4 regions of the Kitasatospora sp. NPDC001119 genome follow, and region 2 is predicted to be linked to each of the others. Evidence: riboswitches for the same ligand, from Rfam matches in the RefSeq annotation. Region 2 holds a riboswitch; each other region holds the start of a gene.
The links. Region 2 has a riboswitch for cyclic di-AMP ahead of ACWDD9_RS14200 (M23 family metallopeptidase). Riboswitches for the same ligand answer to the same signal wherever they lie in the genome.
Positions count from the first base shown of each region.

Region 1 (7,603 bases), on a different contig from region 2:
TCACGTCCACCCGGCCCGGGTGCATCGACGGGATGGCCGCGCGCTCGGCGTGGGTGGCGGCCAGCAGCTCCCGGGCGATCCCGGCGACCCGCTCCCGGCTGATCCGCGAGTGGTGGATCGCCGCCGAGTCGTAGCCGGGCAGGCCCTGGGCGATCGCGGACACCGTGGTGACCGTCCCGGCCAGGCCCACCAGGGTGGCCGCGCCGGTCAGCGGGACGACCTCCTCGGCCCGGTCCAGCTCGGCCCGCACGTGCGCCCGGGCGGCCTCGACCTGCGCCTCGGAGGGCAGCTCGGCGTCGCCGAAGTACCGCTCGGTGAGCCGCACGCAGCCGATGTCCACCGAGCGCGCCGCCTGCACGTCGTCCGTGCCGAGCACGAACTCGGTGGAGCCGCCGCCGAGGTCGAACACCAGGTACGGACCGGGGAACTGACCGCCGGTCAGCTCCTTGGTGGCGCCCACGAAGGACAGCCGCGCCTCCTCCTCGCCGCTCACCACCTCGGGCTCGACGCCCAGGATGTCGCGCACGCCCTTGACGTACTCGTCGCTGTTCTCGGCGTCCCGGGAGGCGCTGGTGGCGACGAAGCGGACCCGCTCGGGGCCGACCCCGAAGCCGGAGATGATCTCCTGGTACTCCCGGCAGGCCGCGAAGGTGCGGGCCAGCGCGTCCGGGTGCAGCCGGCCGGTCCGGTCCACGCCCTGGCCCAGCCGGTTGACGATCATCCGGCGGTCCAGGTCGGTGATCTCCCCGGTCTCCGGGTCGAGGTCGGCGACCAGCAGGCGGATCGAGTTGGTGCCGCAGTCGATCGCGGCCACCCGGGTCGCGCTCACTCGGACTCCCGCTCCGCCGCGGCGTCCTCGGCGGCCCGCTTCTTCGCGGCGCGCTCGGCGGCCTTCTGCTGCTTGGCGGCGATCACGGCCTCGTGGTCCTGCTCCTTGGCGCGGTTGCGGGCGACCCGCTCACCGGCCGCCTCGACCTCGGCCGGGGAGACGCACGGGCCCTTGGCCCACCAGTCCTCCAGCATGCCGATCGCCTCGTCGCCGAGCGGGTTGACGCCCTCGCCGGCCGCCAGCGAGTGGCCGACCAGCACGTGCAGGCACTTCACCCGGTCCGGCATGCCGCCGGCGCTCGGGAAGCCCTCCAGCACCTCGATCGCGTCGCGCCGGGCGATGTAGTCCTCGTGCGCCTTCTGGTAGGCGGCGGCCAGCTCCGGGTCCTCGGCGAGCCGGGCGCTCTGGTCCTTCATCACGCCCTCCGCCTCCAGGGTGCCGATCAGCGAGGCGGCCTTGGGGCAGGTCAGGTAGTAGAGCGTGGGGAACGGCGTGCCGTCCGGCAGCCGGGGAGCCGTCTCCACGACGTCCGGGTTGCCGCAGGGGCAGCGGTGCGCCACGCCGCGCAGGCCGCGCGGCACCCGGCCGAGCTGGGCGGCGATGGCCGCGACGTCGGCGTCGGAGACGGTGGGGTGGTTCTCAGTGGTCATGGGGGGAGGTGTCTCCAACGGGGGACGGTGGGAGGGGAAGGGGGGTGGCGGGGGCCGCCGCGGCGGTGTCGGCGGCGTCCACCGAGTCCCAGATGCTGGCGTACCAGGGCTTGGCGGCCTTCGCCTGGCCGGCGGCGCCGCCGGGCGCCGCGTTCGGCCCGGAGGCGGCCCCGCCCGCGGACGAGGAGGTCCTGGCGGAGGCCTGACCGGCCGGGTCCACCACGATGTACGGGGTCTCCCCCGGCACCGCGTAGTGCAGCCGGGCGCGGGCCTGCGCCTTGACGTACTCCGGGTCCTGCCAGCGGGCCTTCTCCCGGCGCAGCTGCTCGACCTGCTGGCGCGCGTGGTCGGCCTTCGCCCGCTGGGCGGAGATCTCGGCGCGCTGGGAGATGAACTGCCGCGTCGGGTAGGCGAGGATCGCCACCAGCGAGCAGAGCACCAGGACGAGGACGGTCGCCCGGCTCGTGAACCGGGGCCGGGCCGCCAAGCCCGGGATCCTCCAGCCAGCCATCTCCCGTATCCCCTCCTGGTCGCGACGGTGCCCCGCCGTCCACCCTACGGGGTGAACGGCGGGGCACCGGTCAGGCGTGCGCTACCGGGAGCGCTCAGCCCTCGTGGCGGAAGCGCGGGAAGGCGCCGCGGCCGGCGTACTCGGCGGCGTCGTCGAGGATCTCCTCGATGCGCAGCAGCTGGTTGTACTTGGCGACGCGCTCGGAGCGGGCCGGGGCACCGGTCTTGATCTGGCCGCAGTTGGTGGCGACGGCCAGGTCGGCGATGGTGACGTCCTCGGTCTCACCGGAGCGGTGCGACATCATGCAGCGGTAGCCGTTGCGCTGGGCCAGCTCGACGGCGTCCAGGGTCTCGGTCAGCGAACCGATCTGGTTCACCTTCACCAGCAGCGCGTTGGCGGTGCCGGTCTCGATGCCGCGGGCCAGACGGGCCGGGTTGGTGACGAACAGGTCGTCGCCGACCAGCTGGACCTTGTCGCCCAGCTTGTCGGTCATGGCCTTCCAGCCGGCCCAGTCCGACTCGTCCAGCGGGTCCTCGATGGAGACCAGCGGGTAGGCGGCGACCAGCTCGGCGTAGTACTCGATGAGCTCGGCGGCGGTGAGGTCCTTGCCCTCGAACCGGTAGGCGCCGTCCTCGTAGAACTCGGAGGAGGCGACGTCCAGGGCCAGCGCGACGTCACGGCCGGGCACGTAGCCGGCCTTCTCGATGGCCTCGACGATGAGGTCCAGGGCCTCGCGGTTGGAGTCCAGGTTCGGGGCGAAGCCGCCCTCGTCGCCCAGACCGGTGGACAGGCCGCGCTCCTTCAGCACGCCCTTGAGCGTGTGGTAGACCTCGACGCCCCAGCGGACGGCCTCGGAGAAGGACTCCGCGCCGATCGGGGCGATCATGAACTCCTGGATGTCGACGTTGGAGTCCGCGTGCGACCCGCCGTTGAGGATGTTCATCATCGGGACCGGCAGGACGTGCGCGTTCGGGCCGCCCAGGTAGCGGAACAGCGGCAGGTCGCTGGCCTCGGAGGCGGCGTGCGCGACGGCCAGCGAGACGCCCAGGATGGCGTTGGCGCCGAGCGAGGACTTGTCCGGGGTGGCGTCCAGGTCCAGCATGGCCTGGTCGATCAGGCGCTGCTCGGTGGCGTCGTAGCCGACCAGCTCCGGGCCGATCTGCTCGATGACGGCCAGGACGGCCTTCTCGACGCCCTTGCCGAAGTAGCGGTTCTTGTCGCCGTCGCGCAGCTCCAGCGCCTCGAAGGCACCGGTGGAGGCACCCGACGGGACAGCGGCACGACCCGTGCTGCCGTCGTCGAGGCCGACCTCGACCTCGACCGTGGGGTTGCCGCGGGAGTCGAGGATCTCACGGGCTACGACGACATCGATGGACGGCACGAGGCATCTCCTTGCGAGAGCAGGGTCCGGTCTGACGGTGGTGCTGCCAGCAGGACGATTGCGGAGTCGTTACGACCAGAGCCTAACCGCCCGGGCTGCCGTGGCCGCGTCGGCCTCGGTCCCGTCTCACCGTGTGGCCCTGCTACCCACCGGTAGTTCACCTGCTTGTCCCAGCTTGTCCCACCGGAGCGGGCGAATGCGGACGAAGGGGACCGGTAGGACCGGCCCCCTTCGGACGGCGGGGTGGAGCGGCGTCGGTGTCGAGCGCTCCGGCGCGGCTGCGGGCGCCCCCGGCGGGCACCCCGGTCTCGGGGTACTGCCGGCCGCGGGCGGTCCCGGCGTCGGGCGGGGCGGCTCAGCCGAGGTGCAGCACCTGGCCGGGCATGATCAGGTTCGGGTCGCCGCCGACGGTGGAGTGGTTCTGCTCGTACAGCGCGCTCCAGCCGCCGGACACGCCCTGGGCGGCGGCGATGGTCGACAGGGTGTCACCGGCACGGACGGTGTAGTCGTGGCCGGCGGCCTGCGGGGCCTGCTGCGCGGCGCGCGGGGCGTACTGCGGCTGGGCGGCGGCCTGGCCTGCGTACTGCTGGTAGACGCTCTGGTGGCTGGTCCAGTACCAGCCGCCGTTGTTCTGGTACCAGTACACCTTGGCGTCGGCGTCCCAGCCGGCCTTGCCGGAGAAGCCCGGGGCCTGCGGCTGCGGGGCGACCTGCTGGACCGGCTGCGCGGCGGGCTTCTGGGCCGGCTTCTGGGCGGCGGGCTTCTGCGCGACCGGCTTCTCGGCCGGCTTGGCGGCGGACTTCGGGGCCTGCTGCTTGGGGGCGGACTGCGGCTTGGCGTCCGAGGAGGTGTCGACCGAGGCCGGGGCACCGCCCTTGGTCAGACCGGCCTTCTGGGAGCAGACCGGCCAGGCGCCCGGACCCTGCGAGGCCAGCACCTTCTCGGCGACCGAGATCTGCTGGGCCTTGCTGGCCTGGTTGGCCTGCGCCGCGTAGGCGGTGCCGCCGTACGCCTTCCAGGTGCTGGACGTGAACTGGAGGCCGCCGTAGAAGCCGTTGCCGGTGTTGATGCTCCAGTTGCCGCCGCTCTCGCACTGGGCGACGGAGTCCCAGGTGGAGGCCGGGGCGGCGGAGGCGCCGGTGGCGGTGAGGAGCGGCATCGCGAGTCCGACGCCGGCCACACCGGCGACGGCGATGGCCTTCTCGGCCTGGGTGCGACGACGGTGACGGCCAGTTCCAACGAACAGCATGAAGAGGTCCCTCTCCGTACGCCTGCGAGGTGAGCTGTCGGGTTCGGACCGGGAGGTGGCCCGGCCGCCGTAAGCGGAAACGATTCCGCTCGGGCGGCTTCACCCCAAGCCGTGGGGAGACGGCAACAAACCTGGTTCCCCCGCCCCTGCCCAGGGTTCTGGTCGGTTTCCCGTGACGCGGCGGGCAGGATTCGGCGTTCCGCGTACGAGGTCCGCAGCTGCGAACTCCAGGGAGAGTAGACAGATCATCAGACCAATCACAAGCTCATATCACCGATATCACACAACAATTACGGCCCGTGTCCGATCGCCTACCAACAGCGGCGTTATGTCCGGATTGATGGGTGTTCACACCCCCGTCGGCGGGCGATCGGCGACCTCCCGTCAGCGTGATCTCAGCAGGTCGGAGGCGTCGAAGAGGCATCCGGAACGGGGTGCGGAGGGGCGTGCGGGGAACGGCTCTCCGGGCTGAATTCCACCGGGAGTTCGCGCAGGCCACGCATGATCAGACCACCCCGCCAGCGCAGATTCTCCGGGCTTTCCGCGAGCCGCAGATCGGGCAGCCGGGAAAGCAGCGTGGCCAGCGCGGCACGCCCTTCGAGGCGCGCCAGCGGAGCGCCGATGCAGTAGTGGATGCCGTGCCCGAAGCCCAGATGGGGGTTGTCCTTCCGGGCCAGGTCCAGGGTGTTCTCCGCCGCGAACCGGGCCGGGTCGCGGTCCGCCGCGGCCAGCACCACCAGCACCGGGTCACCGACCGGGATGTCCACCCCGCCGATGGTCAGCGGACGGGTCGCGAACCGCCAGGTCGCCAGCTCCACCGGCCCGTCGTAGCGCAGGAGTTCCTCGATCCCGGTCTCCAGCAGCGCGCTCTCCCCGCGCACCACCGACTCCTGCAGCAGCCGGCGCTGCTCCGGATTGCGCAGCAGCGCGTAGGTGCCGTTGCCGATCAGGTTCACGGTGGTCTCGAAACCCGCGAACAGGAGGATGAAGGCCATCGCCGCGGCCTCGTTCTCGGTCAGGTGCTCACCGTGGTCGCCGGCCCGGATCAGGCCCGAGATCAGGTCGTCCCCGAGGTCCGCCCGCTTGCGGTGGATCAGCTCCAGCAGGTACGCCCGCATCCGCTTCACCGCCCGCCCCACGCCGCCGCGTTGGCCCCCGCCGTGGCGGATCATCATCCCGGCCCAGTCGCGGAAGTCGTCCTGGTCCTCGGCCGGCACCCCGAGCATGTCGCAGATCGCGTAGATGGGGAGCGGGAACGCGAACTCGTGGATCAGGTCCGCCGAACCGCGCTGCGCGAAGCCGTCGATCAGCCGGTCGGTGAGCTGCTGCACCCGCGGCTCGAACTCGGCCACCCGGCGCGGGGTGAACGCCTTCGACACCAGCCGGCGCAACCGGGTGTGGTCCGGCGGGTCGATGTTCAGCAGGTGGGTCATCAGGTCCGCTTGCCGCTCCCCCGGGATGCCCACCCGGCCGGTGCGGTGCGCCTGCCCGCTGTGGTGCGCCGGGTTCTTCGACAGCCGGCTGTCCGCGAGCGCCTGCCGGGCGTCCGCGTACCTGGTCACCAGCCAGGCCTCCACCCCGCTCGGCAGGGTGGTGCGGTGCACCGGGGAGTGCTCGCGCAACCAGGCGTAGGCGGGGTACGGGTCGGCGGCGAACTCCCAGGTGAACAGCTGCGGGGCGGGGGCGTCGGACGACGGGGCGGCGGGCCGGGCGGGGACGGGCTGAGCTGGCATGGACCGACCGTATCCGGTGCGACGGGCCCGCCCTCCCTCCGGCGGGGCGCCGCTTCCCCGCCACTCCTCCGCCGCGCTTCCGCGACCGGACGCGTCGGGCGCGCCAACACTCCGTGGCCGGTCCGTGGCCGGTCCGTGGACAGCTCTTGGCCGACTCTTGGCCGCGGGGCGGGCGTGAGCCTGGTCACCTGAGGGGTAATCCCTGTTGCGGAGGGTCAGGACGTGCCTACGATCCTCCGCAGTACGCGTGGGCGCCGGTGCGGTGTCGCCCACAGGGAGGAGCAGACCATGCGGGTCAGCGGGTCAGTCGTCGTCATCGCGGTCCTCGACGGCGGGTCGGGCGCGGGCCTCGCCCGCCGGTTCGCCGCCGCCGGCACCGCCGGAATGCTCATCGCCGACCAGTACGCCGGCATCGCCGAGGACCTCGCCGCCGAACTCGACCGGCCGGGCTGCCCCGTCGTCGGCGTCTGCGGCGACATCCGCCGCCCCAGCGACGTCGCCGCCCTCGTGGACACCGCCGAGAAGCACCTCGGGCCGATCGACCTGTTCGCCGTGGCCGGCCCCGACGGCGAGCGGATCATCTCGCTGGCGGACCTGCCCGACCACCTCGACCTGGAGCGGCTCGCCGAACTCGTCCTCCTCGTCGGCGAGGCCATCGGCGAACTCGTCCCGCCGCAGCGGCGCCCCGAGCGCACCGCCACGGCGGCCTGAGCGCCTACTCCCCGACCGGACCGAGGCCCTCGGCCGCGCGCACCGCGTCCCGGTAACCGCGCGCGGCCGACCGCAGCGCGGCGTCCACGTCCACCCCCGCGTCGTGCGCCCGCTGCACCACCGCGAGCAGCAGCCGGCCCGCCGAATCGGCCGTCAGCTCGGCCGGCAGCCCGTACGCCTCGTCCGGCACCCCCGTGAAACCCGCCCGGCGCACCCGCGACACCAGCTTCGCCGCGTACGCCAGTGAGGGCAGCCCGGCCGGCACGCCGTCCAGCACCGACTCGCGGTCCGCCTTCTCGGCCGCCTTCAGCTGCTCCCAGTTCGCCTCCGCCTCGGTGGCGCCCTCGACCTCCACGTTCCCGAACACGTGCGGGTGCCGGTACATCAGCTTCTCGACGATGTCCCCGGCCACGTCGTCGACGGTGAACGGCTCGGTCGGGTGGTCCTCGGCGATCCGGGAGTGGAAGAACACCTGGAACAGGACGTCGCCCAGCTCCTCGCGCAGCGTCTCCCGGTCCCCCGCCTCGATCGCCTCGACC
Region 1 is NZ_JBSFKI010000075.1:12,891-20,493, reverse strand. It holds gene ACWDD9_RS42765 (Ppx/GppA phosphatase family protein) at 1-829, opposite strand, end outside; gene ACWDD9_RS42760 (DUF501 domain-containing protein) at 826-1,497, opposite strand; gene ACWDD9_RS42755 (FtsB family cell division protein) at 1,469-1,966, opposite strand; gene eno (phosphopyruvate hydratase) at 2,085-3,371, opposite strand; gene ACWDD9_RS42745 (transglycosylase family protein) at 3,727-4,620, opposite strand; cyclic di-AMP (ydaO/yuaA leader) riboswitch at 4,626-4,794, opposite strand; gene ACWDD9_RS42740 (cytochrome P450 family protein) at 5,016-6,353, opposite strand; gene ACWDD9_RS42735 (SDR family NAD(P)-dependent oxidoreductase) at 6,642-7,064, shown strand; gene ACWDD9_RS42730 (MazG family protein) at 7,069-7,603, opposite strand, start outside.
Region 1: linked by a shared signal. The riboswitch ahead of ACWDD9_RS42745 (transglycosylase family protein) and the one ahead of ACWDD9_RS14200 (M23 family metallopeptidase) in region 2 are both predicted to bind cyclic di-AMP.

Region 2 (7,603 bases):
GGCGACCAGGCCGAGCTGCCGGACGCCGCCGTGGTGGCCGCCCTGCTCGACGCCTCCCCCGCCCAGTGGGCCGCCACCCGGGTCACCCCGGAGGGCATCACCGGCCCGTCCCTGCCCGCCGGCGTCGCACGCCCGACCGACCGGACGCCGTGCGCCGACCGGTCGTCGTCCGCCGACCGGGCCCGGGCACAATGAGCGGGAACCCCAGCCCTCGAAGCGGAGCACGATGAGTCAGACCGTCACCCGCGCCCTGCGCATCCTCGCCGAGCTCGGCGAGGGCGAGCGCTCCCTCGACCAGCTCGCCGAGGTGCTCGGCGTCCACAAGACGACCGTGCTCCGACTGCTGCAGAGCCTCGAAGAGGAACGGTTCGTCTATCGCGACGCGGCCTACCGCTACCACCTGGGCGCCGGCCTCTTCGCGCTCTCCGGCCTGGCCCTGGAGCAGCGCGGCGTGCGCCGGATCGCCGCCCCGCACCTGGCCGAGCTGAACGCCGCCACCGGCCAGACCGTGCACCTGGCCGCGTACGAGGGCGGCGAGGTGGTCTACATCGACAAGTTCGACTCCCGCCACCCGGTGCGGATGTACTCCCGGATCGGCCTGCGCGCCGCCCTGCACAGCGCCGCCGTCTCCAAGGTGCTGCTGGCCGACCTGCCGCTGCCGGAGCGGCGCCGGGTGGTGGCCGGGATCGACTTCGTCCGGCACACCGAACGCACCCTGACCTCCCCCGAGGCGCTGCTCGCCGAGCTGGAGAGGGTCGCCGCCCAGGGCTGGGCGCAGGACCACGCCGAGCACGAGTCCTTCATCAACTGCGTGGCCGCGCCCGTCCGGGACGCCAGCGGGCGGGTGGTCGCCGCCGCCTCGATCTCCGTCCCGGACGTCGTCCTGCCGTACGAGCAGGTGCTGGACCTGCTCCCGCAGCTGCTCGCCACCACCCGCGCCGTCTCGGCCGACTGCGGCCGTCCCGACCACAACTGACGAACCGTCACACAACGTAAGGAACCCGATGTCCGCCGAGCACCCCCAGACCTTCGAGAAGACCGAGATCCGCACCGACGGCGCCCCCGCCCCCGCCTGGATGTTCTCCCAGGGCGTCCGCAAGGGCCCGTTCCTCCAGGTCTCCGGCCAGGGCCCGCAGGACCCGGCCACCGGCGAGTACCTGCACCACGGCGACGTGAAGGCGCAGACCCGCCGCACCCTGGAGAACGTCAAGGCCATCGTCGAGGCCGGCGGCGCCACCATCGAGGACGTGGTGATGTTCCGCGTCTACCTCACCAAGCGCGCCGACTTCCCGCTGATGAACGAGGTCTACGCCGAGTTCATCGACGAGAACATCAAGCCCGGCGGCGTGAAGCCGTGCCGTACCACCGTCTTCGTCGAGCTGCCGCAGGAGCCGATGCTGGTCGAGATCGACGCCCAGGCCGTCATCGGCTGACCCGGCCCCGCCCGACGGAAGGGCCCGGACGCCACCCGCGCGTCCGGGCCCTTCCGCCTGCCCGGGCCCGCCCGCTCGCCCCACCGCCTGCTTGCCACACCCCCAGCCGCACATTAGGTTAGGCTCACCTAACTAACTGGAGGTCCGTCCATGAGCCTGCCCACCGGCGACACCGAGGTCCCCGAGCCCAGCACCGCCGACCGGATCCACAGCCTGCTCAGCACGACCTCCTCGCTCACCGTCCGCGCCCTGGGCGAGCACCACCACCTGGACACCCAGGTCTCCGTGCACGGCTCCCGGCTGCGGCTGCGCGCCGCCCTGGACGACCCGCTGACCACGGCCGCCGTCGGCGCCGCCGAGGGCCTCGCCGTCGTCCTCGACGTCACCGACATCGCCCCCGTCGCCGTCCGCGACCGCGTCCGCGCCCGCCTCACCCTGGCCGGCCGACTGCGGCCGGCCCACCTCACCGACGACGGCCTCGGCGTGCACCTGCGGGTGGACGTCGCCCACGCCGTCCTCGCCACCCCGTACGCCACCGGCGCGATCACCGCCGCCGACCTCGCCCTGGCCACCCCCGACCCGCTGGCCCGGTACGAGGCCATGCTGCTCACCCACCTCGCCGACGACCACGCCGAGGCGCTCGACGTCCTCACCCGGCTGCTCGACCCGGCCGTGCTCGCCCACGCCCCGGAGGTCCGCCCGCTCGCCCTGGACCGCCACGGCCTGGTGCTGCGCCTGGACCACTCGCACGGCCACCGCGACGTCCGCCTGGTCTTCCCCGAACCCGCCCGGGACACCGACGACTTCGGCCACCGGATGCACGAGCTGCTGGCCGCCGCCCAGTACGGCCTGCCGGTCCACCGGCGCTGAACCCGGGCCCGCCCGGCGCGAACGCCCGGGCCCGTCGGCCACCGCGGCCCGGCCCGGTCACCGCTCGACCGCGTCCTCCAGCACCACCCGCCCGATCCGCGCGTACAGCCCGGGCCGCCACCGGCGCACCGCGAGCGCCAGCCCGACCCCGCCCGCGAACACCCCGATCACCAGGTACGGGATCAGCCGGAACAGCAGCGTGTGCGCCGCCTCCCCCGCCGCGGCGTCCCGGTTGAGCACCAGCAGCACCACCACCCCGGCCATCGCCACCCCGCCCGCCAGCGGCGCGGCCAGCGTCCGGAACCAGTGCGCCGTCTCCGGGTGCCGTCCGCGCACGTGGAAGTACCCGACCACGGCGAAGGAGCAGAGCGTCTGCACGACCAGGATCGCCATCGTCCCGAGCAGCGCCAGCAGCGTGTACAGGTGCGCGTACGGGTCCATGCCGGCCGCCAGGAACCCCGCCACCAGCCCCACCGCGATGACCGACTGTGTGACCGAGGCGACATGCGGCGAGCCGTGCCGCGGATGGGTGCGGCCGAGCGCCGGGTGCAGCAGCCCCTCCCGCCCGATCGCGTACAGGTACCGGGCCGCGCACTGGTGGAAGGCCATCGCGCAGGCGAACGAGCCGGTGACGACCAGCCATTGGAAGACCTTCACCGCCCAGGCCCCCAAGTGCGCGGCGAGCTGGTCGAAGAACAGGCTGTTGCCGTCCTTGCCCGGCACCGCGCCGCCCGCCACCGCGACCGCCCGCTCGACGCCGTTGCCGGACACGATCATCCAGGACACGAAGACGTAGAGCAGCCCGACCCCGATCACGGAGATCAGCGTGGCCCGCGGCACCACCCGCTTCGGGTCGCGGGACTCCTCGCCGTACATCGCGGTGGACTCGAAGCCCACCCAGGACCAGAACGCGAAGAACAGTCCGAGCCCGGCCGCCGAGGTGCCCGAACTCCCCACCCCCTTCAGCGCGTTCAGCGGGTTCAGGGTCCCGGCCGCGAGACCGTCCGGCCCGCCGCCGGAGAGCAGCACCGCCAGTGAGACCGCCGACAGGACGCCGATCTCCAGCACCAGCGCGACCCCGAGCACCCTGGCCGTCAGGTGCAGGTCGAACCAGCCCATCACCCCGATCACCGCCGCCCCGAACAGCGCGTACCAGCCCCAGCCGACGTCCACCCCCAGCTGCGAACGGACCAGCCCGCGCAGCGAGTACGCGAAGAAGCCGAGGGCCGCGGCCTCGGTGACGACGTACGCGAGCACCGCGAGCAGCCCCGAGGCCATCCCCGCCACCCGCCCCAGCCCGTGCGAGACGTAGCCGTAGAACGCGCCGGCCGCGGTGATGTGCCGGGCCATCGCCACGTAGCCGACCGAGAACACCGTCAGCACCACGGTCGCCACGATGTACGCGGCGGGCGCGCCCGCGCCGTTGCCCTGACCGACGATGATCGGCAGGTTGCCGGTCATCGCGGTGATCGGGGCGGCGGTGGCGAGCGCCATGAACACCACGCCGACCAGGCCGACCGAGTCCGCCTTCAGCCGGTCGACCCCGCCCGCCCCGGGCCGCTCCCGCCCGGCCGTCTCCCCCGCCACGCCCCCGCTGCGGACCGCCATCCGGCCTCCTCGCCTCCCGGCCCGCCCGACCGCCGGACCGGCCGGGCACTGACCGTCCGCCAGCATGGCGCCCCGGAGGCGCCCGGAGATCCCGGCGACCACCCTGTGGGACACCGGAGTTGACGCTTCGTTCGATCGATCGAACACCCCGGGCGGGCCCGGGAACGAAAGCGACCGGCCCGGCCGCACGAGGAGGTCCTCATGCGGCCGGGCCGGCCTGGGCGTGTCCCGCGCCCATGTCCGCCGTGCGGCGATCACCCGGTCGAGCGGTCACCCGACATGACCATCCCGGGCGATCGGTTCGCCCGCAGCGGCGGTGGTTCCTGGTACCCCGGAGCTCTCGGGGTCAGAGCGCGACGCCGTGCGCGCGCAGGTAGGCGACCGGGTTGATGTCCGAGCCGTACTCCGAGCCGTTGCGGATCTCGAAGTGCAGGTGCGGGCCGGTCACGTTGCCGGTGGCGCCGGAGAGGCCGATCTGCTGGCCGGCGGTGACGGTCTGACCGATCCTCACACCGATCGAGGAGAGGTGCGCGTACTCGGCGTAGTGGCCGTCGGCGAGCCTGATCTCGACCTCGTTGCCGTAGGCGCCGCCGTTGCCGGCCTTGACCACGACACCGTTGGCGACGGCGCGCAGCGGGGTGCCGGTGGAGGCGACGAAGTCCTGGCCGGTGTGGTGACCGGAGGCCCACATCGAGCCGGCCACGCCGTAGGCGGTGCCGAGCCGCGGGCCGGCCAGCGGGGCGACGAAGCCGGAGGTGGCGGCGGCGACCGGAGTGGCGGTCACGGCCTGGGCCGGAACGGCGACCTGGAGCTGGGTCTCGAGCTGCGCGGAGGGCTTGGCGGCCTCGGTCTGCACCTGGACCTGGGCCTGCGGCTTGGCGGCCTGGGTCGCCGGAGCGGACGGCTTGGCGGGCTTGGCCGGAGCGGCGGGCTTCGCCGGGGCGGCGTCGGCGGCCGGCGCGGCGGCGTGGCCGGACAGCGCGAGCTGCTGGCCCGGGAAGATCAGGTTCGGGTTGGCGCCGACGACCGAGCGGTTCTGCTCGTACAGCGCGTGCCAGCCGCCCTCGACGTTCTTGGCGTCGGCGATCTTGGACAGGGTGTCACCGCTGACGACGCGGTAGCTCTCCTGCGCGGCCTGGGCGGCCGGAGCGGCGGCCTGCGTGGCCTGCTTGGCCTCGGTGGAGGCGGCGGCCGGAGCGGCCGGGGTGTGGGCCTGGGCGCTCATCGCGGTGACGAGCGGGAGGGCGAAGGACACACCGGTGACGGCGGTGGCGATGCCGATGCGGGCGGCGCGGGGCAGGGCGATACGACGAGCCTGTGCAGGCATGGAATTTTCCTCTCCGACGCCTGCGAGGTGAGCTGTCGGGTTCGGGCTGGAGTTGCCCGGCCGCTTGCGCGGCTTCACCCCAAGCCGGTCCTGGACGCCCGCGCCCTGAGGCGCGAACTCCGGTCCGGCGACTTACCTGTGGGTCCCCCGCTCCTGCCGTACAGAGTTCGTTTCGAACCACCGGGCAGCGGCAGGACTCGGCGTTCCACCCGGCGGATCCGTCCGGACTGGCCGGGCGGTCGCTGAACTAAAACCCATCCGTTCGGGTGAAGCAATGTCGATCTCTTGAAACGGCAACGATCCCCCCTGTCCCAGTGACCCTCCGCAGGCCCGAGCCCACGGTGCGTACACAACCCATTCACCCCCCGCCACTGATCCACGACCCTGCGCCGAGATCGGCCACGCCGCGCACCCGTCCGCTCACGCACCGCCAGCCGCCAACACACCCACCGGTGACCCTTGTCACGTGCGCCTCGGCAGCGCAGGATTCGCCCGTGGCCACCTCCGAGGCCGGCACCCTGCGCCTGGGCACCGCGCAGGGTCGCTGGGTACTAATGGCGACGGTGCTCGGCTCCAGCATGGCGATGCTGGACGGCACCGTGGTGAACGTCGCGCTGCCCCGGATCGGCGCCGACCTCGGCGCTTCCCTCGCGTCCCTGCAATGGACCCTGAACGCCTATCTGCTCACCCTGGCGGGCCTGATCCTGCTCGGCGGCGCGCTCGGCGACCGCTACGGGCGGCGCAAGGTCTTCCTGATCGGCGTGGTCTGGTTCGCCGTCGCCTCCGCGGCCTGCGCCGCCGCGCCGAACATCCACGTGCTGATCGCCGCCCGCGCCGTCCAGGGCATCGGCGGGGCGCTGCTCACCCCCGGCTCGCTCGCCATGCTCCAGGCCGTCTTCCACCCTGACGACCGCTCGGCGGCGGTCGGGCTCTGGTCCGGCCTCGGCGGGGTGTCGGCGGCGGTCGGCCCCTTCCTCGGCGGCTGGCTGGTGGACGGCCCCGGCTGGCGCTGGATCTTCCTGCTGAACCTGCCGCTCGCCGCCGCCGTGATCGCGGTCACCACCCGGTCGGTGCCGGAGAGCCGGGACGAGGGCGCCTCCGGCCGCTTCGACGTCCTCGGCGCCGTGCTCGCCGCCCTCGCCCTCGGCGCGATCACCTACGCGCTGACGGCGGCCGGCGAGGGCCTGTCCCCCGCCGTCTGGGTCAGCGGGGTGCTCGGAGTGGCGCTCGGCGTCGCCTTCGTGGCGGTCGAGCGCCGCGCGCCCGATCCGATGCTGCCGCTCGGACTGTTCTCCTCCCGGCTGTTCACCGCCGTGAACCTGGTCACCCTGTGCGTGTACGCGGCGTTCAGCGGCGTCTTCTTCCTGCTGGTGGTGCAGCTCCAGATCGTGTCCGGCTTCTCGCCGCTGGTCTCGGGCTTCGCGCTGGTGCCGATCACCGTGCTGATGCTGCTGCTGTCCGCGCGCGCCGGGCGCCTCGGCAAGCGGATCGGCCCGCGCATCCCGCTGACCGTCGGCCCCCTGCTGTGCGCCGCCGGGGTGCTGCTGATGCTGCGCGTCGGCCCGGACTCCTCCTACTGGGTGGACGTGCTGCCCTCCGTCACGGTGATGGGCTGCGGCATGACGCTGCTGGTCGCACCGCTGACGGCGACCGTGCTGGCCGCCGTCGAGGTCCGGCACGCGGGCATCGCCAGCGGGGTCAACAACGCCGCCGCCCGCGCGGCCGGCCTGCTCGCGGTCGCCGCCCTCCCGGCGCTGGCCGGGCTGAGCGGCGACGCCTACCGGGTGCCCTCCTCGGTCGACTCCGCCTTCCACACCGCGATGCTGATCTGCGCGGGCCTGCTGGCCGCCGGCGGGCTGATCGCCCTCGCGACCGTACGGGGCAACGTGCTCGCCGCCGACGACCAGCAGGTGGCCGAGCCGAACTGCGACTGGCCGTGCGGCACCACCACCCCGCCGCTGGACCCGGGCCACGTCCCCACGACGCGCGAGGGCCCCGCCACCGGTCCGGCGGCGGGGCCCTCGGCTCAGGGCTGACGAGACGTCAGAGGATGTCGCCGGGCGCGTACTTGGCGGCCTCCGGGTAGGCGGCCGCGACGGCCTCCACCTGGCGGACCACCTCGGCGACCTGGGCGCCGGCCGCGCCGGTGAAGGACAGCCGGTCGGCGAGCAGCGCGTCCAGCGCGGCCCGGTCCAGCGGGATCCGCTCGTCGGCGGCCAGCCGGTCCAGCAGCTCGTTCTCCCGGGCGCCCGCGCGCATCGCCAGCGCGGAGGCGACGGCGTGCTCCTTGATGACCTCGTGCCCGGTCTCCCGGCCGACGCCCGCGCGCACCGCGCCCATCAGCACCTTGGTGGTGGCGAGGAAC
Region 2 is NZ_JBSFKI010000009.1:221,518-229,120, forward strand. It holds gene ACWDD9_RS14175 (sugar kinase) at 1-195, shown strand, start outside; gene ACWDD9_RS14180 (IclR family transcriptional regulator) at 227-976, shown strand; gene ACWDD9_RS14185 (RidA family protein) at 1,005-1,433, shown strand; gene ACWDD9_RS14190 (DUF2470 domain-containing protein) at 1,584-2,303, shown strand; gene ACWDD9_RS14195 (APC family permease) at 2,361-3,911, opposite strand; gene ACWDD9_RS14200 (M23 family metallopeptidase) at 4,258-5,238, opposite strand; cyclic di-AMP (ydaO/yuaA leader) riboswitch at 5,241-5,378, opposite strand; gene ACWDD9_RS14205 (MFS transporter) at 5,793-7,274, shown strand; gene purB (adenylosuccinate lyase) at 7,282-7,603, opposite strand, start outside.

Region 3 (7,603 bases), on a different contig from region 2:
GGATCCGGCTGCTGGGCGGGCTGGCGATGCTGGCCCAGCGGACCCAGGCGGAGGTCACCTGCGTGTTCGACGGGCAGGACCTGGACGTCCCGGTGATCATGGCGCCACCGCGCGGGGTCCGGGTGCGGTTCAGTCGGACCGGGGAGACGGCCGATGAGCTGATCCGCCGTCTGGTGCGGGCCGAGCCGCAGGGCCGTCCGGTGGTGGTGGTGTCCACCGACCGGGAGGTCGCGGAGGGCGTGCGGAAGGCGGGCGCGCGCCCCGTGGCGTCGGTGCTGCTGCTGAACCGGCTGGCCCGGCCCTGAACCCGGGGAGGTTCGCATGATGCCTGGTCAGGTCCTGTTTCGGAGCATTGTGCGAGTCCGGTGAAGTCAGTGTGGGGACCGGAGTTCACGCCTTCGGGGGAGTGGCAAAACGGATAGATCTTCACTAGGGTCTGGCGTCAAACCTATTTTCCGGAATCTCATCCCATCAGGTGAGCCCGTTGGAAGAAGGAGCCGGTCCCTTGGCCTCCCACCGCCGTCCCAAGCAGCCGAGCCGCGCACGGATCTCCGTGCTCACCGCGGCCGCTGCGACCGCGGTCGCCCTCTCCGCCCAGGTGGCCGCGCACGCCGCGCCGCAGCCGAACAAGACGGACGTCAAGGCGCAGATCGACCAGCTCCAGGAGGAGCAGGAGCAGGCGGCCGAGAAGTACAACGGCGCCAAGGAGCGGGCCGACCAGCTGCGGAAGCAGGCCGACCAGCTGCAGGACCAGGTGGCCCGCGGCCAGGAGCAGATGACCCAGCTCCAGGGCGGCCTCGCCGAGGTGGCGGGCGAGCAGTACCGCAGCGGCGGCATCGACCCGTCCGTCCAGCTGATGCTCTCCTCGGACCCGTCCGGCTACCTGGACAAGGCCTCCACCGTCCAGCAGGCCAGCACCAGTCAGGCCGAGGCGCTCAAGGGGCTGCTGGACCAGCAGCGCCGGCTGGACCAGGAGAAGACCGAGGCGGCCGCCGTCCTCGCCTCGCTGGACACCACCACCAAGGACCTGAACCAGGCCAAGTCGGACGTCAACACCAAGCTGAAGGCCGCCCAGGACCTGCTGAACTCGCTGAGCTCCGCCGACCGCGCGGCGCTGCGGGCCCAGCAGGCGCAGGACGACCGCGCCTCGCGCGGCAGCGACCGGGTCGACCTCGGCAGCCTGCCGCCGGCCAGCGGCTACGCGGCCACGGCGCTGGCCAAGGCGATGAGCAAGCAGGGCTCGCCGTACGTGTGGGGCGCCACCGGGTCGACCACCTTCGACTGCTCGGGCCTGATGGTCTGGGCGTACGGGCAGGCGGGCGTCTCGCTGCCGCGCACCTCGCAGGAGCAGGGCCACTACGGCACCCGGATCCCCTCGCTGGACCAGGCCCAGCCGGGCGACCTGGTGATCTACGGCCCCGACATGCACCACGTCGGGATGTACATCGGCAACGGCATGGTGGTCCACGCGCCGCACACCGGTGACGTGGTGAAGGTGATGAAGGCCGACGCGATGTCGATCAACACCATCCGCCGGGTCTGACGGACCGACACGCCCGGGGGGCTCCCGCGGGGGCCTGTGAAAAGCGCCACCCCCGTTCGGGGTGGCGTTTCGGGTTTCCGGCCCTTCGACGACCACATGGTGAGAACCGATCAGCCTTGTGTGCGTCAATGGTCACCATCGGTCATTTTCACAAAGGAACTTGGGTAATCTTCTGTCTTTTTTCTGACAAGGATTTGAACCGATCACGGTTCAGTTACTAGGGTCATGCTCCGAACCACCGCACTGTCGATCGCCCAGCCAGGGTGGCGGCGGTGGTTACCGTCGAGTTCGCAAGGCAGCGGGACAGGTCGAAGCGACTGTCCGACAGGGGAGCCCAGTGGTAGGGGGCGCTGCGGAGCGGAGCCGGGGAACCACGTTCCTCCGGGGTGAATCGGCGCCAGGTCGGCCGGTGGAACGGCCGTGAGGCGTCGTAGGGCATGCTTCCGGCCCGAACCCGTCAGCTCACCCGGTAGGCGGCCGTAGGAAGAAGGAGTCCGCCTTCGTGGCGTCCCATCGTCGTCCCAAGCCCGCCGGCCGCGCCCGGGTCTCGATCCTGACCGGCGTCGCCGCCGCAGCCGTCGTCCTCTCCGCGCAGGGTGCCCACGCGGACCCGCAGCCGACCAAGGAACAGGTCAAGGGGCAGGTCGACCAGCTCAACGAGCAGGCCGAGGTCGCGACCGAGAACTACAACGCCGCCCAGGCCAAGCAGCAGGACCTGGAGAAGCAGGTCTCCGGCCTGCAGGACCAGGTGGCCCGTCAGCAGGCCCAGGTCACCGAGCTCCAGGGCGGCCTCGCCGAGATCGCCGGCGAGCAGTACCGCAACGGGGGGATATCCCCCACCGTCCAGCTGATGTTCTCCTCCAGCCCGGACAGCTTCCTCAGCCAGGCCGACGCGCTGAACCAGGCCGGCAGCACCCAGAAGGGTCAGCTGAAGGAGCTCCAGGAGCAGCAGCGCAAGCTCGACCAGGACCGCAACGAGGCCCAGGGCAAGCTCGCCGAGCTGGAGTCGACCACCCAGCAGCTGAAGGCCTCCAAGGACGAGGTCCAGGGCAAGCTGAAGGCGGCCCAGGACCTGCTCAACACGCTGACCGAGCAGGACCGCCAGGCGCTGCGCCAGGCCGAGGAGAAGGCCGCCGCCGAGGCCAAGGCCAAGGCCGACGCCGCCCAGGCCCAGCAGCAGCAGGCCGACCGCGCCTCCCGCGACAACAGCCGCGGCAGCCTCTCGGCCCCCACGACCACCGCTCCGGTGAACGTGGCCCCCGGCAGCTCGCGCGGTGCCGCCGCGCTGTCCGCCGCCGCCTCCAAGATCGGCAGCCCGTACGTCTGGGGCGCCACCGGCCCGGGCTCCTTCGACTGCTCCGGTCTGATGGTCTGGGCGTACAACCAGGCCGGCGTGTCGCTGCCGCGCACCTCGCAGGCGCAGGCCTCGGCCGGCACCCGGCTCGGGACGGACCTCTCCAAGGCCCAGCCCGGCGACCTGCTGATCTTCTACACCGACGCCCACCACGTCGGCATCTACGCCGGCAACGGCCAGGTGCTGCACGCCCCCAAGCCGGGCGCGTCGGTGCGCTACGAGGCGGTCACCAACATGCCGCTGACCGGCATCGTGCGGGTCTGATCCCCGCTCGGACGTCTCCAGGCCCGGTCTCCCCCAGGGGAGGCCGGGCCTGCGGCTTTTCCGGCGGCTCGATCTGATGTCCGATTGGGGAGTGAATATTCGGGTTGGGAGGGGTTTGGACTCGCTTGCCCGGACTCGCTAACGTCTGCCACCGGACTCCCGCTCGACGGCCGCCCGTCCCGGTGCGGCGGCGGGGGCCGCGCCGCAGGATTGGAGCCGCTGCCGCCATGCCCGTGCACCGCCGTTCCCAACTGCTCACCCGGGCGCTGGTGCTGACCGCGGCCGCCGCCACCGCGTTGGGCGCGGCCACCGGAGGCAGCGCCCAGGCGGCCCCCGCCAGCCCCGACCCGGGCGACCGTCAGGACGTCAAGACGCAGGTCGAGCAGCTGTACGACGAGGCCGAGCAGGCGTCCGAGAGGTTCAACGCCGCGCAGGAGGCCCAGCGGCGGCTCCAGGGCGAGACCACGATCCTCCAGGGCGAGATCGCCCTCGCCCAGGACCAGCTCAACGGGCTGCGCGGCGACCTGGCGATGGTGGCCGGGGCCGAGTACCGCGGCGGCGGGATGACCCAGACCGCCCAGCTCATCCTCTCGCCCGACCCGGAGGGCTACCTGGCCCGCGCCCGCACCCAGGGCCAGGCCGCCGTGCGCCAGCAGGAGACCCTGCACGAGCTGATCACCCGCCAACGCCGGCTCGACCAGCGCCGCACCGAGGCGGCCGACAAGCTCGCCGAGCTGGACCGGACCCGGCGTTCGCTCGCCGACAGCAAACAGCAGGTCCAGCAGCGGCTGGCCGGGGCGCAGAAGCTGCTGAACGGCCTGGGCGCCGTCGAGCGGGCCCGGCTGGCGGTCCAGGACGCCCGGGACGCCGAGCAGCGCGCCACCCGGGGCACCGACCGGCTGGACCTCGGCACCGCCCCGCCCGCCTCCGAGCGCGGGGCGGCCGCGCTGGCCGCCGCGGTGCGGATGATCGGCTCCCCGTACGTCTACGGGGCCACCGGCCCGCACGCGTTCGACTGCTCCGGTCTGATGTACTACAGCTGGCGGCAGGCCGGAGTGACCCTGCCGCGCACCTCGCAGGCCCAGGCGTACGCCGGGCAGCGGATCAGCCTGTCCGAAGCGCGACCGGGAGACCTGGTGATCTTCTACCGGGACATGCACCACGTCGGCATGTACGCCGGCGGCGGCGTGATCGTGCACGCCCCCCGCCCGGGCGCCAGGGTCCGCTACGAGAGCGTCACCGCCATGCCCGTCTCCGGGGTGGTCCGGCTCTGAACGCCCCGCCGTCCGGCCCCGCCGGACCCGCCGCCATACGTCGCCCCCGCCGCGTGCTGTCCCGGCGGGGCGCGCTGCTGCTCGCGGCCGGAGGGCTGGCCCAGCTGTCGCTGCCGCCGGCCGCCCCGCCGGCGCCCGCGGCGCGGCCGGCGGACCGGCGCGCCGAGGTGGCCGCCGCACTGGCGGAGCGGGCGCGCTCGGCCCCGCCCTGGGCCGGGCTGCCGGTGGCCGAGGCCGGGTACCGCAACCTGGTGCTCGGCGCCGCCGGCGGGGAGCGGGTGACCGCCGCCGCCGACCTGGCGGTGCGGATCGCCGGGTACGACGAGCACCCGGTGGTGTACCCGCGCCGGATCGGGCTGGTACGGGCCGGGGACGGCTGGCGGGTCGAGCGCGAGGAGAGCGCGTCCGGGCCGCCCGCGCCGTGGGACTTCGGGCCGCTCCGGTCCTCGCCGGGCGCCCACTGCCTGGTGGTCGGGCCGGCCGCGGGACCCGACCAGGCCGAGCTGGTCGCGGTGGGGGACCGGGCGGTGCCAGCCGTCACCGAGGTCTGGGGCGGTGCCTGGCCGGAGCGGCTGCTGCTGGAGCGGCCGGCCACCGAGGAGCAGTTCGCCCGGCTGCTGGAGGGCGACCCGGCCGGCTGGACGGGCATGGCGGCGGTCACCGTGGCCGCCCCCGGCGCGCCCTGGCACACCCCGGCGGACCGGGTGCTGGTCAACCCGGAGGCGTACGGGCGGCTCAGCGGCTTCGGCCGCCAGGTGGTGGTCACCCACGAGGCCACCCACGTCGCGACCAGGGACGACACCCGGGCCTGGACCCCGCTGTGGCTCTCCGAGGGCGTCGCCGACTGGACGGCGTACCGGGACTCGGGCCGCGGCCCGCAGCAGATCGCGCCCGAGCTGGCCCGGGACGTGGCCGCCGGGAAGCTGCCCGCCGCGCTGCCCGCCGACCGGGACTTCGCCGCCGGGGCCACCGGCATCGCCCAGGCCTACGAGCAGTCCTGGCTGGCCTGCGAGCTGATCGGCCGCACCCACGGGCCGCAGCGGCTGGTCGCCTTCTACCGGGCGATCGGCGCGGCCGACGGGCAGGGCGAGGACCGGGAGCGCCGCACCGACCGGCTGATGCGCCGCGAACTGGGCGTCGGCCTGGCGGAGTTCACCCGGCTCTGGCTGGAGCAGGTGGCGGCGCTGAAGGGCTGACCGGTCGGGGAGGGCAGGTCAGCGGCGCTGTTCGGCCGGGGTGCCCGGGTGGTCGATGCCGTCCAGCAGGTCCTGCTCGTAGGCGATGCCCGGGCGCACCGGGTAGCCGGCGGACGGCAGCGCGGCGGGCTCGCGGTCCAGCACCACGGTCGGCGGCAGCGGCGCCTCGCCGCGGGTGGAGCGCCAGAGCCGCACGCAGGAGAGCACGGCGGCGGCCAGCAGCAGCAGGTTGCGCGCGGCCAGGACGGCGACCGCCGCCGGCTCGCTGGCCAGGACCTGGGTGAACATGGTCGGGAACTCGACCAGGGTCAGCGGGCAGGCGAGCAGGATCAGCACCGCCACCGGCCGCTGGCTGCTGTTGCGCACGGTCAGGCAGACCGCCGCGACGCCGACCAGCCAGACCAGGTACTGCGGGCTGATCACCCGGCTGGTCACCACGAAGATCAGCAGCGCGCACAGCGCGGCGTCGTACATGGTGGCCGCGCTGCGGCGCTTGGAGGTGTAGCGCCACAGCAGCAGCCAGGCGAAGCCCAGCAGGGTGCCGGCCAGCATGACCTTGCTGATCACGTCGACCCACGGCCCGAGCATCTCGGGGGAGCCGTAGTTCATGGTGACCTTGCCGTCCCAGGCGTCGGCGATCCGGGCGAAGTGCAGCGGCAGCGCGCCGAGCGACTCCACCTCGATGCCGCGGTCCTTCTGGAACGCCAGGAACTCGAAGGCGCCGTTCATCCCGGCCGTCAGCAGGAAGCCGATCGAGACGGCGGTGGCCGCCGCCAGCGTCCAGGAGCGGCGGGTGCGGCGGCCCGACGGGGTGCCGATCAGGCCGATCAGCGGCCAGATCTTGACGATGCCGCCCAGGCCCAGCAGCAGCCCGCCGACCGCCGGGCGGCGGATCAGCGCCAGCAGGCCGGCCAGGGCGACCGCGGTGACGATGACGTCGAAGCGGTTGTAGATCATCGGGCCGAGCAGCGGGACGCCCACCACCCACATCCAGGCGCCGGTCAGCGCCCGGCCCCGGCGCAGGCCGGTGCGCACCAGCAGCGCGGCCGCGGCGGCGTCGGCGATCCCGCAGATCACCCAGAACGAGACCAGGTACGACCAGGGCAGCAGGCCCGGCAGCAGGATCACCAGGGCGGCGCCCGGCGGGTACTGCCAGGTCACGTCGTCGAACGGGAAGGTGCCGGTCTGGAGCACGCCGTACCAGGCGTGGTAGATCATCCAGACGTCCGCCGTGACGTCGCCGCCGGGCGCCTTCAGCACACCCGTCGCCAGCAGTACCAGCAGGGCGCGAGTGGCGACCCAGGTCGCGCCGAGCGCGGCGAGCGCCCCGAGCGGGCGGCCGAGGCGGCCGCGCGAAGAACCGGGCTCGGTGGCCGGGGCCAATTCCACTGCGCTCCCTCGTTCGTCTCGGACGTCCCCACCGGAGGCGTCGTACCGACGGACGCCCGGGCCGCGTGCTGGACGACGGCCTAGGTACTAGGACTGACCCGGGGGTCAAACGGTTGCCGTGCGCGGTTCCGTTCCCGGTGGGTCATGGTGTTGACCTATCGTACGGATCACCCAGCGGTACACCGCGCACCCCCCGACCGAGCGAGCCGTGGCCTGATGCACAGAACCTTGATCGTCACCAACGACTTCCCGCCCCGCCCCGGTGGCATCCAGGCCTTCGTGCACAACATGGCCGTGCGTCAGCCCGCAGGCAGTGTCGTGGTCTACGCCTCGACCTGGCGGGACGGCACCGAGGTGGCCCGGTTCGACGCCGAGCAGCCGTTCCCGGTGATCCGGGACCGGACGAAGGTGATGGTTCCCACACCGCGGGTCACCCGGCGGGCCGCCGAGATCCTGCGCGCGGAGAAGTGCGACTCGGTCTGGTTCGGCGCCGCCGCCCCGCTCGGGCTGATGGCGCCCGCGCTGCGCCGGGCCGGCGCCGGGCGGCTGCTCGGCATGACCCACGGGCACGAGGCCGCCTGGG
Region 3 is NZ_JBSFKI010000005.1:267,758-275,360, reverse strand. It holds gene ACWDD9_RS08630 (NYN domain-containing protein) at 1-305, shown strand, start outside; gene ACWDD9_RS08625 (C40 family peptidase) at 506-1,543, shown strand; cyclic di-AMP (ydaO/yuaA leader) riboswitch at 1,882-2,035, shown strand; gene ACWDD9_RS08620 (C40 family peptidase) at 2,046-3,161, shown strand; gene ACWDD9_RS08615 (C40 family peptidase) at 3,389-4,435, shown strand; gene ACWDD9_RS08610 (hypothetical protein) at 4,489-5,631, shown strand; gene ACWDD9_RS08605 (glycosyltransferase 87 family protein) at 5,650-7,020, opposite strand; gene ACWDD9_RS08600 (glycosyltransferase family 4 protein) at 7,237-7,603, shown strand, end outside.
Region 3: linked by a shared signal. The riboswitch ahead of ACWDD9_RS08620 (C40 family peptidase) and the one ahead of ACWDD9_RS14200 (M23 family metallopeptidase) in region 2 are both predicted to bind cyclic di-AMP.

Region 4 (7,603 bases), on a different contig from region 2:
CCAGATCCGCACCCCCGGCGACCGGGCGCTCGGCCTGCGCCGCGCCCGCGCCGCCACCCTGCTGATGCTCGCGCTGCCCGGCTCGGCGTACGTCTACCAGGGCGAGGAGCTCGGCCTGCCGGACGTCACCGACCTGCCCGACGAGGTCCGCCAGGACCCGTCCTTCTTCCGCCAGGCCGGCCAGGACGGCTACCGCGACGGCTGCCGCGTCCCGATCCCGTGGTCCGGCACCGAGGCCCCGTACGGCTTCGGCCCGGTGGCCGGCGGGCCGTCCTGGCTGCCGCAGCCGGCCGAGTGGGCCGAGCTGAGCGTCGAGGCGCAGACCGGCGACCCGAACTCCACCCTGGAGCTCTACCGCAGCGCGCTGGCCGTCCGCCGGGCCCAGCCCGACCTCGGCGCCGGCACCGGGGTCGAGTGGCTGGAGAGCCCCGAGGGCACCCTGGCGTTCCGCCGCGGCGCCTTCGTCTGCACCGTGAACACCACCGGCGAGCCGGTGCGGATCGCGGCCCCGGGCACGCTGCTGCTCGCCTCGACCGACCTCGTGGTGGACGGCGGCGAGACGGTGCTCGCTCCGGACAGCACCGGCTGGTGGGCGGTCTGACGTGGTTGGAATAGGCTCTGGGACCGTGACTACGGCGCGACTCTCAGACATCGCGGCGCAGGCGGGGGTCAGCGAAGCCACCGTCTCCCGCGTGCTCAACGGCAAGGCGAACGTTTCCGCCGCCACCCGGCAGACCGTGCTGGCGGCACTCGACGTGCTCGGGTACGAGCGGCCGACCCGCCTTCGCCAGCGCAGCGCCGGGCTGATCGGCCTGATCACGCCGGAGCTCAGCAACCCGATCTTCCCGGCGCTGGCCCAGGTGATCGAGCAGGTGCTCAGCCGGCACGGCTACACCCCGGTGCTGTGCACCCAGACGCCGGGCGGGTCCACCGAGGACGAACTGGTGGACATGCTGGTGGACCGGGGCGTGGCGGGCATCGTCTTCGTCTCCGGCCTGCACGCCGACACCACCGCCGACCACGACCGCTACGCCCGGCTGGCCGGGCGCGGGGTGCCGTTCGTGCTGATCAACGGCTACAGCGAGAAGATCGACGCGCCGTTCATCTCGCCGGACGACCGCGCCGCGATGTGGATGGCCGTCCAGCACCTGGCCGAACTCGGGCACGAGCGGATCGGACTGGCCGTCGGTCAGCGCCGGTACGTACCGGTGCTGCGCAAGATCGAGGGCTTCACGGCGGCGATGCGCGAGGTGCTCGGGCTCGGCCGGGAGGAGGCCGAGAACCTCGTCCACCACACGCTGTTCAGCGTGGAGGGCGGGCACGCGGCGGCCGGCGCGCTGCTCGACAAGGGCTGCACGGCGATCGTCTGCGGGAGCGACATGATGGCGCTCGGGGCGATCCGGGCGGTGCGGCAGCGCGGGCTGTCGGTGCCGCAGGACGTGTCGGTGGTCGGCTTCGACGACTCTCCGCTGATCGCCTTCACCGAGCCGCCGTTGACCACGATCCGCCAGCCGGTCGAGGCGATGGCCACGGCGGCGGTGGACGCGCTGCTGGAGGAGGTCGGCGGGAACGCCGCCCAGCGCGGCGAGTTCATGTTCCAGCCGGAGCTGGTGATGCGCGGGTCCACCGGGGCCTGCGCGCGCTGAACCCCGGCCGCCACGGCCGTCGGACGGGCCCCGGAGGGCGATCGCTCTCCGGGGCCCGTCGGCGTGCGCGCGGTCGGCCGTCGCGGGCCGTGGCGGGCCGTGCCGGACCGTGGCGGGCCGTGGGGTGGGTCAGCCCTCCTGGGCGGTAGGGCGGTCGGCGGTCAGGCGGTGCCCATCGGCGGCCTCGCCGGTACGGGTCTCGGTGCGGCGGCCGCGGGCCAGGTAGTCGCGCAGAACCAGTTCGACGGCGTCCTGGGGGCTCTTGGTGCCGGAGAGCATCATCGCGTCGATCGCGAGGTTCGCGTCGAGGGTGACGGTGACCTGGGCCATGTGACTCCTCCTCGGGTGCAGAGCAGCAGCATGCCCGCTGGGGCGGCGATCCACCACGGAACGGGGCGGAACCGCGGTCGGGAACGGTCGGGCACGCCGGGGCCCCGGGAACGCCGGAACCCCCGGGGAGGAGCGACCAGACTCTCCCCGGGGGTGGTGGGCGGTCAGCGTTCGGACGACGGCCGACAGCTGACGGATAACAGCTGACAGATGTTGAAAGCTGTCAGCTGTTATCTGTTACCCGTCAGCTGTTACCGGCCGTCCGTCGGCCGTGCGCCGTGGACCGTGCGCCGTCCTCAGACCCGGCCGGCGAAGTCCGGGGCCCAGTTGGCGATGCTCTGCTCGCGGACGCCCGAGCTCGGGTTGGCGGCCTCGACGTACTTGCCGTTGCCGATGTAGATCGCGACGTGGTAGACGCCGGAGTCCTTGCCGTTGTTGGACCAGAACAGCAGGTCGCCCGCCTGGAGGCTGTCCAGCGAGACGTGGGTGCTGGCGGCGGCCTGGTCGGCGGCGACGCGCGGGACGGAGACGCCCGCGGCGCGCAGCGCGGCCTGGGTCAGGCCGGAGCAGTCCCAGCCGCCGTTGCCGGTGCCGCCGTAGACGTACGCCTGACCGACCTTCGACTGGGCGAAGGAGACCGCGGCGGCCATGCTGCCGGTCGCGGCCGGCGCCTGGGTCTGGGTCTGGGTCTGCGTCTGGGGAGCGGGCTTGGTGGCGGGCTTCGCGGCCGGCTTGGTGGACGGCTTGGCGGCCGGGGCCTCGGGCTGCGCGGTCGGCTGGGCGTTCACGGCACCGCCGTTCGCGGACTGGCCGGACTTCTGCGAGCGGTCGAACCAGGTGAAGTCCGAGCCGGACGTGCCGGCGGAGGACTGGCCGGCCCGGGCCTGGCCGTTGCCGCCGAAGGACAGCTGCTGGCCCGGGTAGATGGTGTCCGGACCCTCGGTCAGGGTGCCGCGGTTGAGGTCGTACAGCCGCTGCCAGCCGCCCTGCACCTTGTGCTGGTCGGCGATCGCGGACAGCCAGTCGCCCTCGACGACGGTGTAGTCGCCGCCCTGGGCCTGCTGCTGGCGCTTCTGCACCCAGTCGCTCCGGTTGCCGGAGGCGGCGGAGTCGGTGGAGGCCTGCGCGTCGCCCTGGGCGGGCGCGGCGGGCTTCGCGGCGGGGGTCTGGGGCTGCGCGGGCTCGGCGCTGGGCTTCGCGGCCGGAGCGGCCGGCTTGGCGCTCTGGGCGGGCGCGGCGGGCTTGGCGGCGGTCGAACCCGCCGAGGTGTCAACGGCGGCCGCGGCGCCGCCCTTGGTGAGCCCGGCCTGGACCGAGCAGACCGGCCAGGCGCCGGGGCCCTGCGAGGCGAGGACCTTCTCGGCGACGGCGATCTGCTGGTCCTTGGTGGCCAGGTCGGCGCGGGCCGCGTAGGCCGTGCCGCCGAAGGCGGACCAGGTGCTGGAGGTGAACTGGAGGCCGCCGTAGAAGCCGTTGCCGGTGTTGATGCTCCAGTTGCCGCCGCTCTCGCACTGGGCGACCTTGTCCCAGGTGGCGACGGAGGCGGCCGAGGCGGTGCCGGTGGTGAGGCAGGGGACGGTGAGGCCGACGCCCGCGACGCCGAGGGCGGCGATCACGCGACGGGTACGGCCGGACAGACGGGTGCCGTTGGTGGGCAGCATGAAGACGTGGTCCTCTCCCACGCCTGCGAGGTGAGCTGTCGGATTCGGGCTGGAGTTGCCCGGCCGTGCGGTGAGCACGGCTTCACCCCTAGCCCTGGACCGTTCCGGAGAGCGGTCCGGGGCGACTTACCTGTGGGTCCCCCGCTCCTGCCGTGGTGCGTTTTCGCGCTTCCAGGACATCCGACGGCAGGACTCGGCGTTGCGGATGACCGGGTTCGTGTGGTCACGAACGGGGAGCACGTTAATCAGACTTAAGTTCAAACTGCAAACCACTGTGATGTGCATCACGGTTTAGTGGAAACTGCCAAAATTGCCACTCACCATGATCGTAAATGATCGTTTTCAGGCAATGCTGTTGTGGAAGCCGACAACTGGCTCCGCCTCAGGAGTGGCGTGACGGTGCGTCGAATCGCGGAGTGGCGCACTCCGGCGGGTGGGGGAGCGGTCGCGATCGGCGCATGTGAATCCACGCTCCCTATTTCCTTTCAAATAGCGCCAGAACGGACATTCCCCTTCATTGCCGGGTGACTCCCGTACGGGACGGACGGGGTGGGGGAAGTACACGGAAGGGCCCGGAACGCGATGCGTTCCGGGCCCTTCCGTGCGCGCGAACCCGCGCGCGGTGTCCTTATCGTCCGCCAGGCCCCTCGGCGGCCGCGTGGGCGCCACGGGAGCCCTCCACGACCCCCTCGGCCTCGGCGGCGGCCGCCGCCTCCGCCTCGGCCCGTGCCAGGTCCTCCGGGGACGGCGTGGGCAGCGCGGCCAGGTAGGTGGAGGCGATCAGCTGGCCGACCGACGGGTAGGCGCCCAGCGGCGCGGCCGACGGGCAGCCGGTCTCCTCGGCGGCGGTGGCGAGCAGCTCGGAGTCCGCCTCCGGGCCGATCACCAGCGGGGCCAGCGCCGGGCGCTGCGAGCCGGTGTCCTTGAGGTGGTTGACGGCCGCGGCCACCGAGCCGGGCACGTCGAGCGCGGCGGCGACGACCGGCACGGCCAGCCGGGCGGCCAGCAGCACGCCGGTGATGCCGGCCGCGGCGGCCGCGTCCTCGCCGCCGACGGTGGTCAGCACCACGCCGTCCGCGGCGGTCGCGATGGCGAACAGTCGGGCGCGGTCGGCCCGGGCCAGCCCGGCCTCGGAGAGCCGGACGTGCACGGCCTCGGCCAGCAGCGGGTGCGGGCCCAGCGGGTCGGTGACGGGCGCGCCGTACTCGGCGGCGAGCGCGTGAAGCCCGGTCAGGAAGGTGTGCGGGCCGGGCACCAGCGGCACCAGGACGGGCATCGGCCGCCCGGCCTCGGCGGCCAGGGCCAGCAGCTCGGCCACGGTGCGGTCCTCGCCGCTCGCGCCCGCCGCACCGTCACCGGGGAGGTAGCCGACGGCCGTCTGGACGCCGTTCTGCTCGGTGCGGACGATCGAGAGCAGCTCCTCGACGACCGAGCGGGACTCGGGCCCGGCGGTCGCGGGCACGGCGAGCACCAGGGCCGGGGCGCCGGCCGGGATCTCGGGGCGCTCGGGACGACGGTGGCGCCCCCGCGCACGGGAGCCTGGAGTACGGACGGGCAGTGGCGCGCCCGGAATGGCTGCGGTGCTCATGCCGGAGATCGTAGGACATCGGCCCGTCCGGCTTGCAGTCGGCTGCCGTACGGGTTTCGCGTGCTCGCGGTACGGACCCGGTGCGTCTCCGGCGCCGGTCCGGGCGCTTTGCCTACAATCCGGACATTCTTCGCCCAACCCCCGCATGGTGGCCGGTGCTTGTCCCGACGCGATCCGAGGGGGCGGGCGTTGCACCCGGGGCGCGTGAGATGTCTCACAGCATGAGCCCGGATTGACGGAGGGTCACGGGCGGGCGACTCCCGGCATTCGAAGATCAACATTCAGCGGGGAGGTGCTCACGGCCGGTTATCGCGGGCTCGACGATTCATCGGCTATGTCCGTTTACGTACCGTCAGGGGAAGGGCCCGTGAAGAGTTCGCGGCTGCGGGTAAAAGGCCTCGTGCACCTGCAATGTCCCGTGCTGATGCACGTGCACTGCGGCTATCATCACGTCAAGTGAGGCGTTGTGCCGGACCGGTACGGGGCCGGTCCGTTCGTTTCGGCGGTGCCGGGGGCGCCGCGCTGGACGACAACTCCGGAGCTCTTCGGGAGATTTCTATGCACGACTCGCAGGACACGCACGGCTCGTACGACACCTACAACGGGATGGCCGCCGCCGATCTCCAGGGGGTGGTCTGGCAGAAGAGCCGGCACAGCAACTCCCAGGGCAACTGCGTCGAGTTCGCGGCCCTGCCGGGCGGCGATGTGGCGATGCGCAACTCGCGGTTCCCGGACGGCCCCGCCCTCATCTACACCCGGGCCGAGATCTCCGCCCTGCTGCTGGGGGCGAAGGACGGGGAGTTCGACCACCTGGCGGTCTGACCGGCCGCCGTGCTCCATCATCGGGGGGCCGTCGTGGGTGCCGACACCACGACGGCCTTTGTCTTTGTCTCCTCCGGATGTCTTCGCTCCGGAGGTCTCTCCCGCATCCGTCCGGCCGCCCGGCCCGCCCGGCCGCGCTGAGCCGCTCGCGGTTCCGTGGTGCCGGAGGCTCTCGACGGGGCCTGCTGGAAGCGCCCGGGGTGCGGTCCTCCCGGGGTGTCCGTCGACCGGCCGCGCGCCGTCCGGCGCGGGGTCCGTCCCGAAGGCAGGGCTCCTCCGGAGCGCAGGGCCTGTCCCGGGGTCAGGGCTCGTCCGGAACGCCGGGCCCGCTCGGAGCACGGGGCCCGCTGGGAGTACAGGACCCGCTCGGAGCGCGGGGCCCGTCCTAGGCCGAGCGCCGATGCCGTCCGCCGACGTCGACGGGACCGTCGAGCGGTGAGCGGCCGCCGAGCCCGGGGTGTCCGTCCAGCGGGGAACCGCCGACCGACTCGGCCTCGAACATCGCCCAGACCACCTTGCCGCTGCCCAGCGGGTGCCAGCCCCAGGAGCGGCTGAACGACTCCACCAGGTGCAGCCCGCGGCCCGATTCGGCGACGAAGTCGGCCTCCCGGGCGACCGGGCCGGTGCTGCTCGGATCGCTCACCGCGCAGACCACCTGGGGTGCGCGGTGCACCAGGCTTATTCGGATCGGCAGCCGGCCGTCCGCGGTCGGCTTCATGGGAAAGTCGTACTCGCCCAGGGCGCCGCCCGACGGGTCGGGCCGTGCGCCGATCGCATGCCGGAGCGCGTTGGTCACGAGTTCCGAGGCCACCAGCGCGACGTCGTCGAACAGTTCCGTCAGGCCCCAGAGCTGGAGCGTGCTCCGAGCGAAGTCCCGCGCGGTTCTGACGGCTTCGAAGCGAGGAGCGAGCGTACAGGTGACCACATGGGGGTCAACCGCCAAAGCCGTACCGGTGCTCATGAAGAGCTCCTCCCATAAGGGGGCGGACACGGCTGGACCCGCCGGGGTCATGCCGGTCACCTCCGACTCGCTCGGCCGCTCGGCCGCCCCCTCGACCAGGCGCGCGCGCACTCGAACGCCCGATGACGCGGGGGACGCCGTCGGGTCGGTGCACGGAGTCGCGCGTGGGGTCGACGCGGAGCCCGCGGGATTGCCAGGGATGTGCAGGTGCACGTGCACCATGGTGGTGTGCGCTCACTGCAGATGCAAGAGTCGATTCACGTGCAGTCGCACTATTGGCATATGCAAGCGCCGAATGCACGTGCATCCTGGTGCGTGGAGTGCAGAACTGATAGGAACATCCGTCAGTATCGGCACCGTGAGCGCTCAACTGATGGCAGACTGTGCGCTGTTTGCCCTAGGTGGAGGTTTCGACCGCATGACCACAGTTCAGCCGGGCGGCGGCTCGATGGTCCGCCGGATCCTCCTCGGCTCGCAGCTGCGCCGCCTGCGTGAGGCGCGCGGCATCACCCGCGAGGACGCGGGCTACGCGATCCGGGCCTCCGAGTCCAAGATCAGCCGCATGGAACTCGGCCGCGTCAGCTTCAAGGAGCGC
Region 4 is NZ_JBSFKI010000001.1:12,581-20,183, reverse strand. It holds gene ACWDD9_RS00100 (glycoside hydrolase family 13 protein) at 1-601, shown strand, start outside; gene ACWDD9_RS00095 (LacI family DNA-binding transcriptional regulator) at 627-1,646, shown strand; gene ACWDD9_RS00090 (hypothetical protein) at 1,776-1,976, opposite strand; gene ACWDD9_RS00085 (transglycosylase family protein) at 2,273-3,658, opposite strand; cyclic di-AMP (ydaO/yuaA leader) riboswitch at 3,645-3,815, opposite strand; gene ACWDD9_RS00080 (hypothetical protein) at 4,266-5,225, opposite strand; gene ACWDD9_RS00075 (DUF397 domain-containing protein) at 5,784-6,047, shown strand; gene ACWDD9_RS00070 (ATP-binding protein) at 6,433-7,008, opposite strand; gene ACWDD9_RS00065 (helix-turn-helix domain-containing protein) at 7,427-7,603, shown strand, end outside.
Region 4: linked by a shared signal. The riboswitch ahead of ACWDD9_RS00085 (transglycosylase family protein) and the one ahead of ACWDD9_RS14200 (M23 family metallopeptidase) in region 2 are both predicted to bind cyclic di-AMP.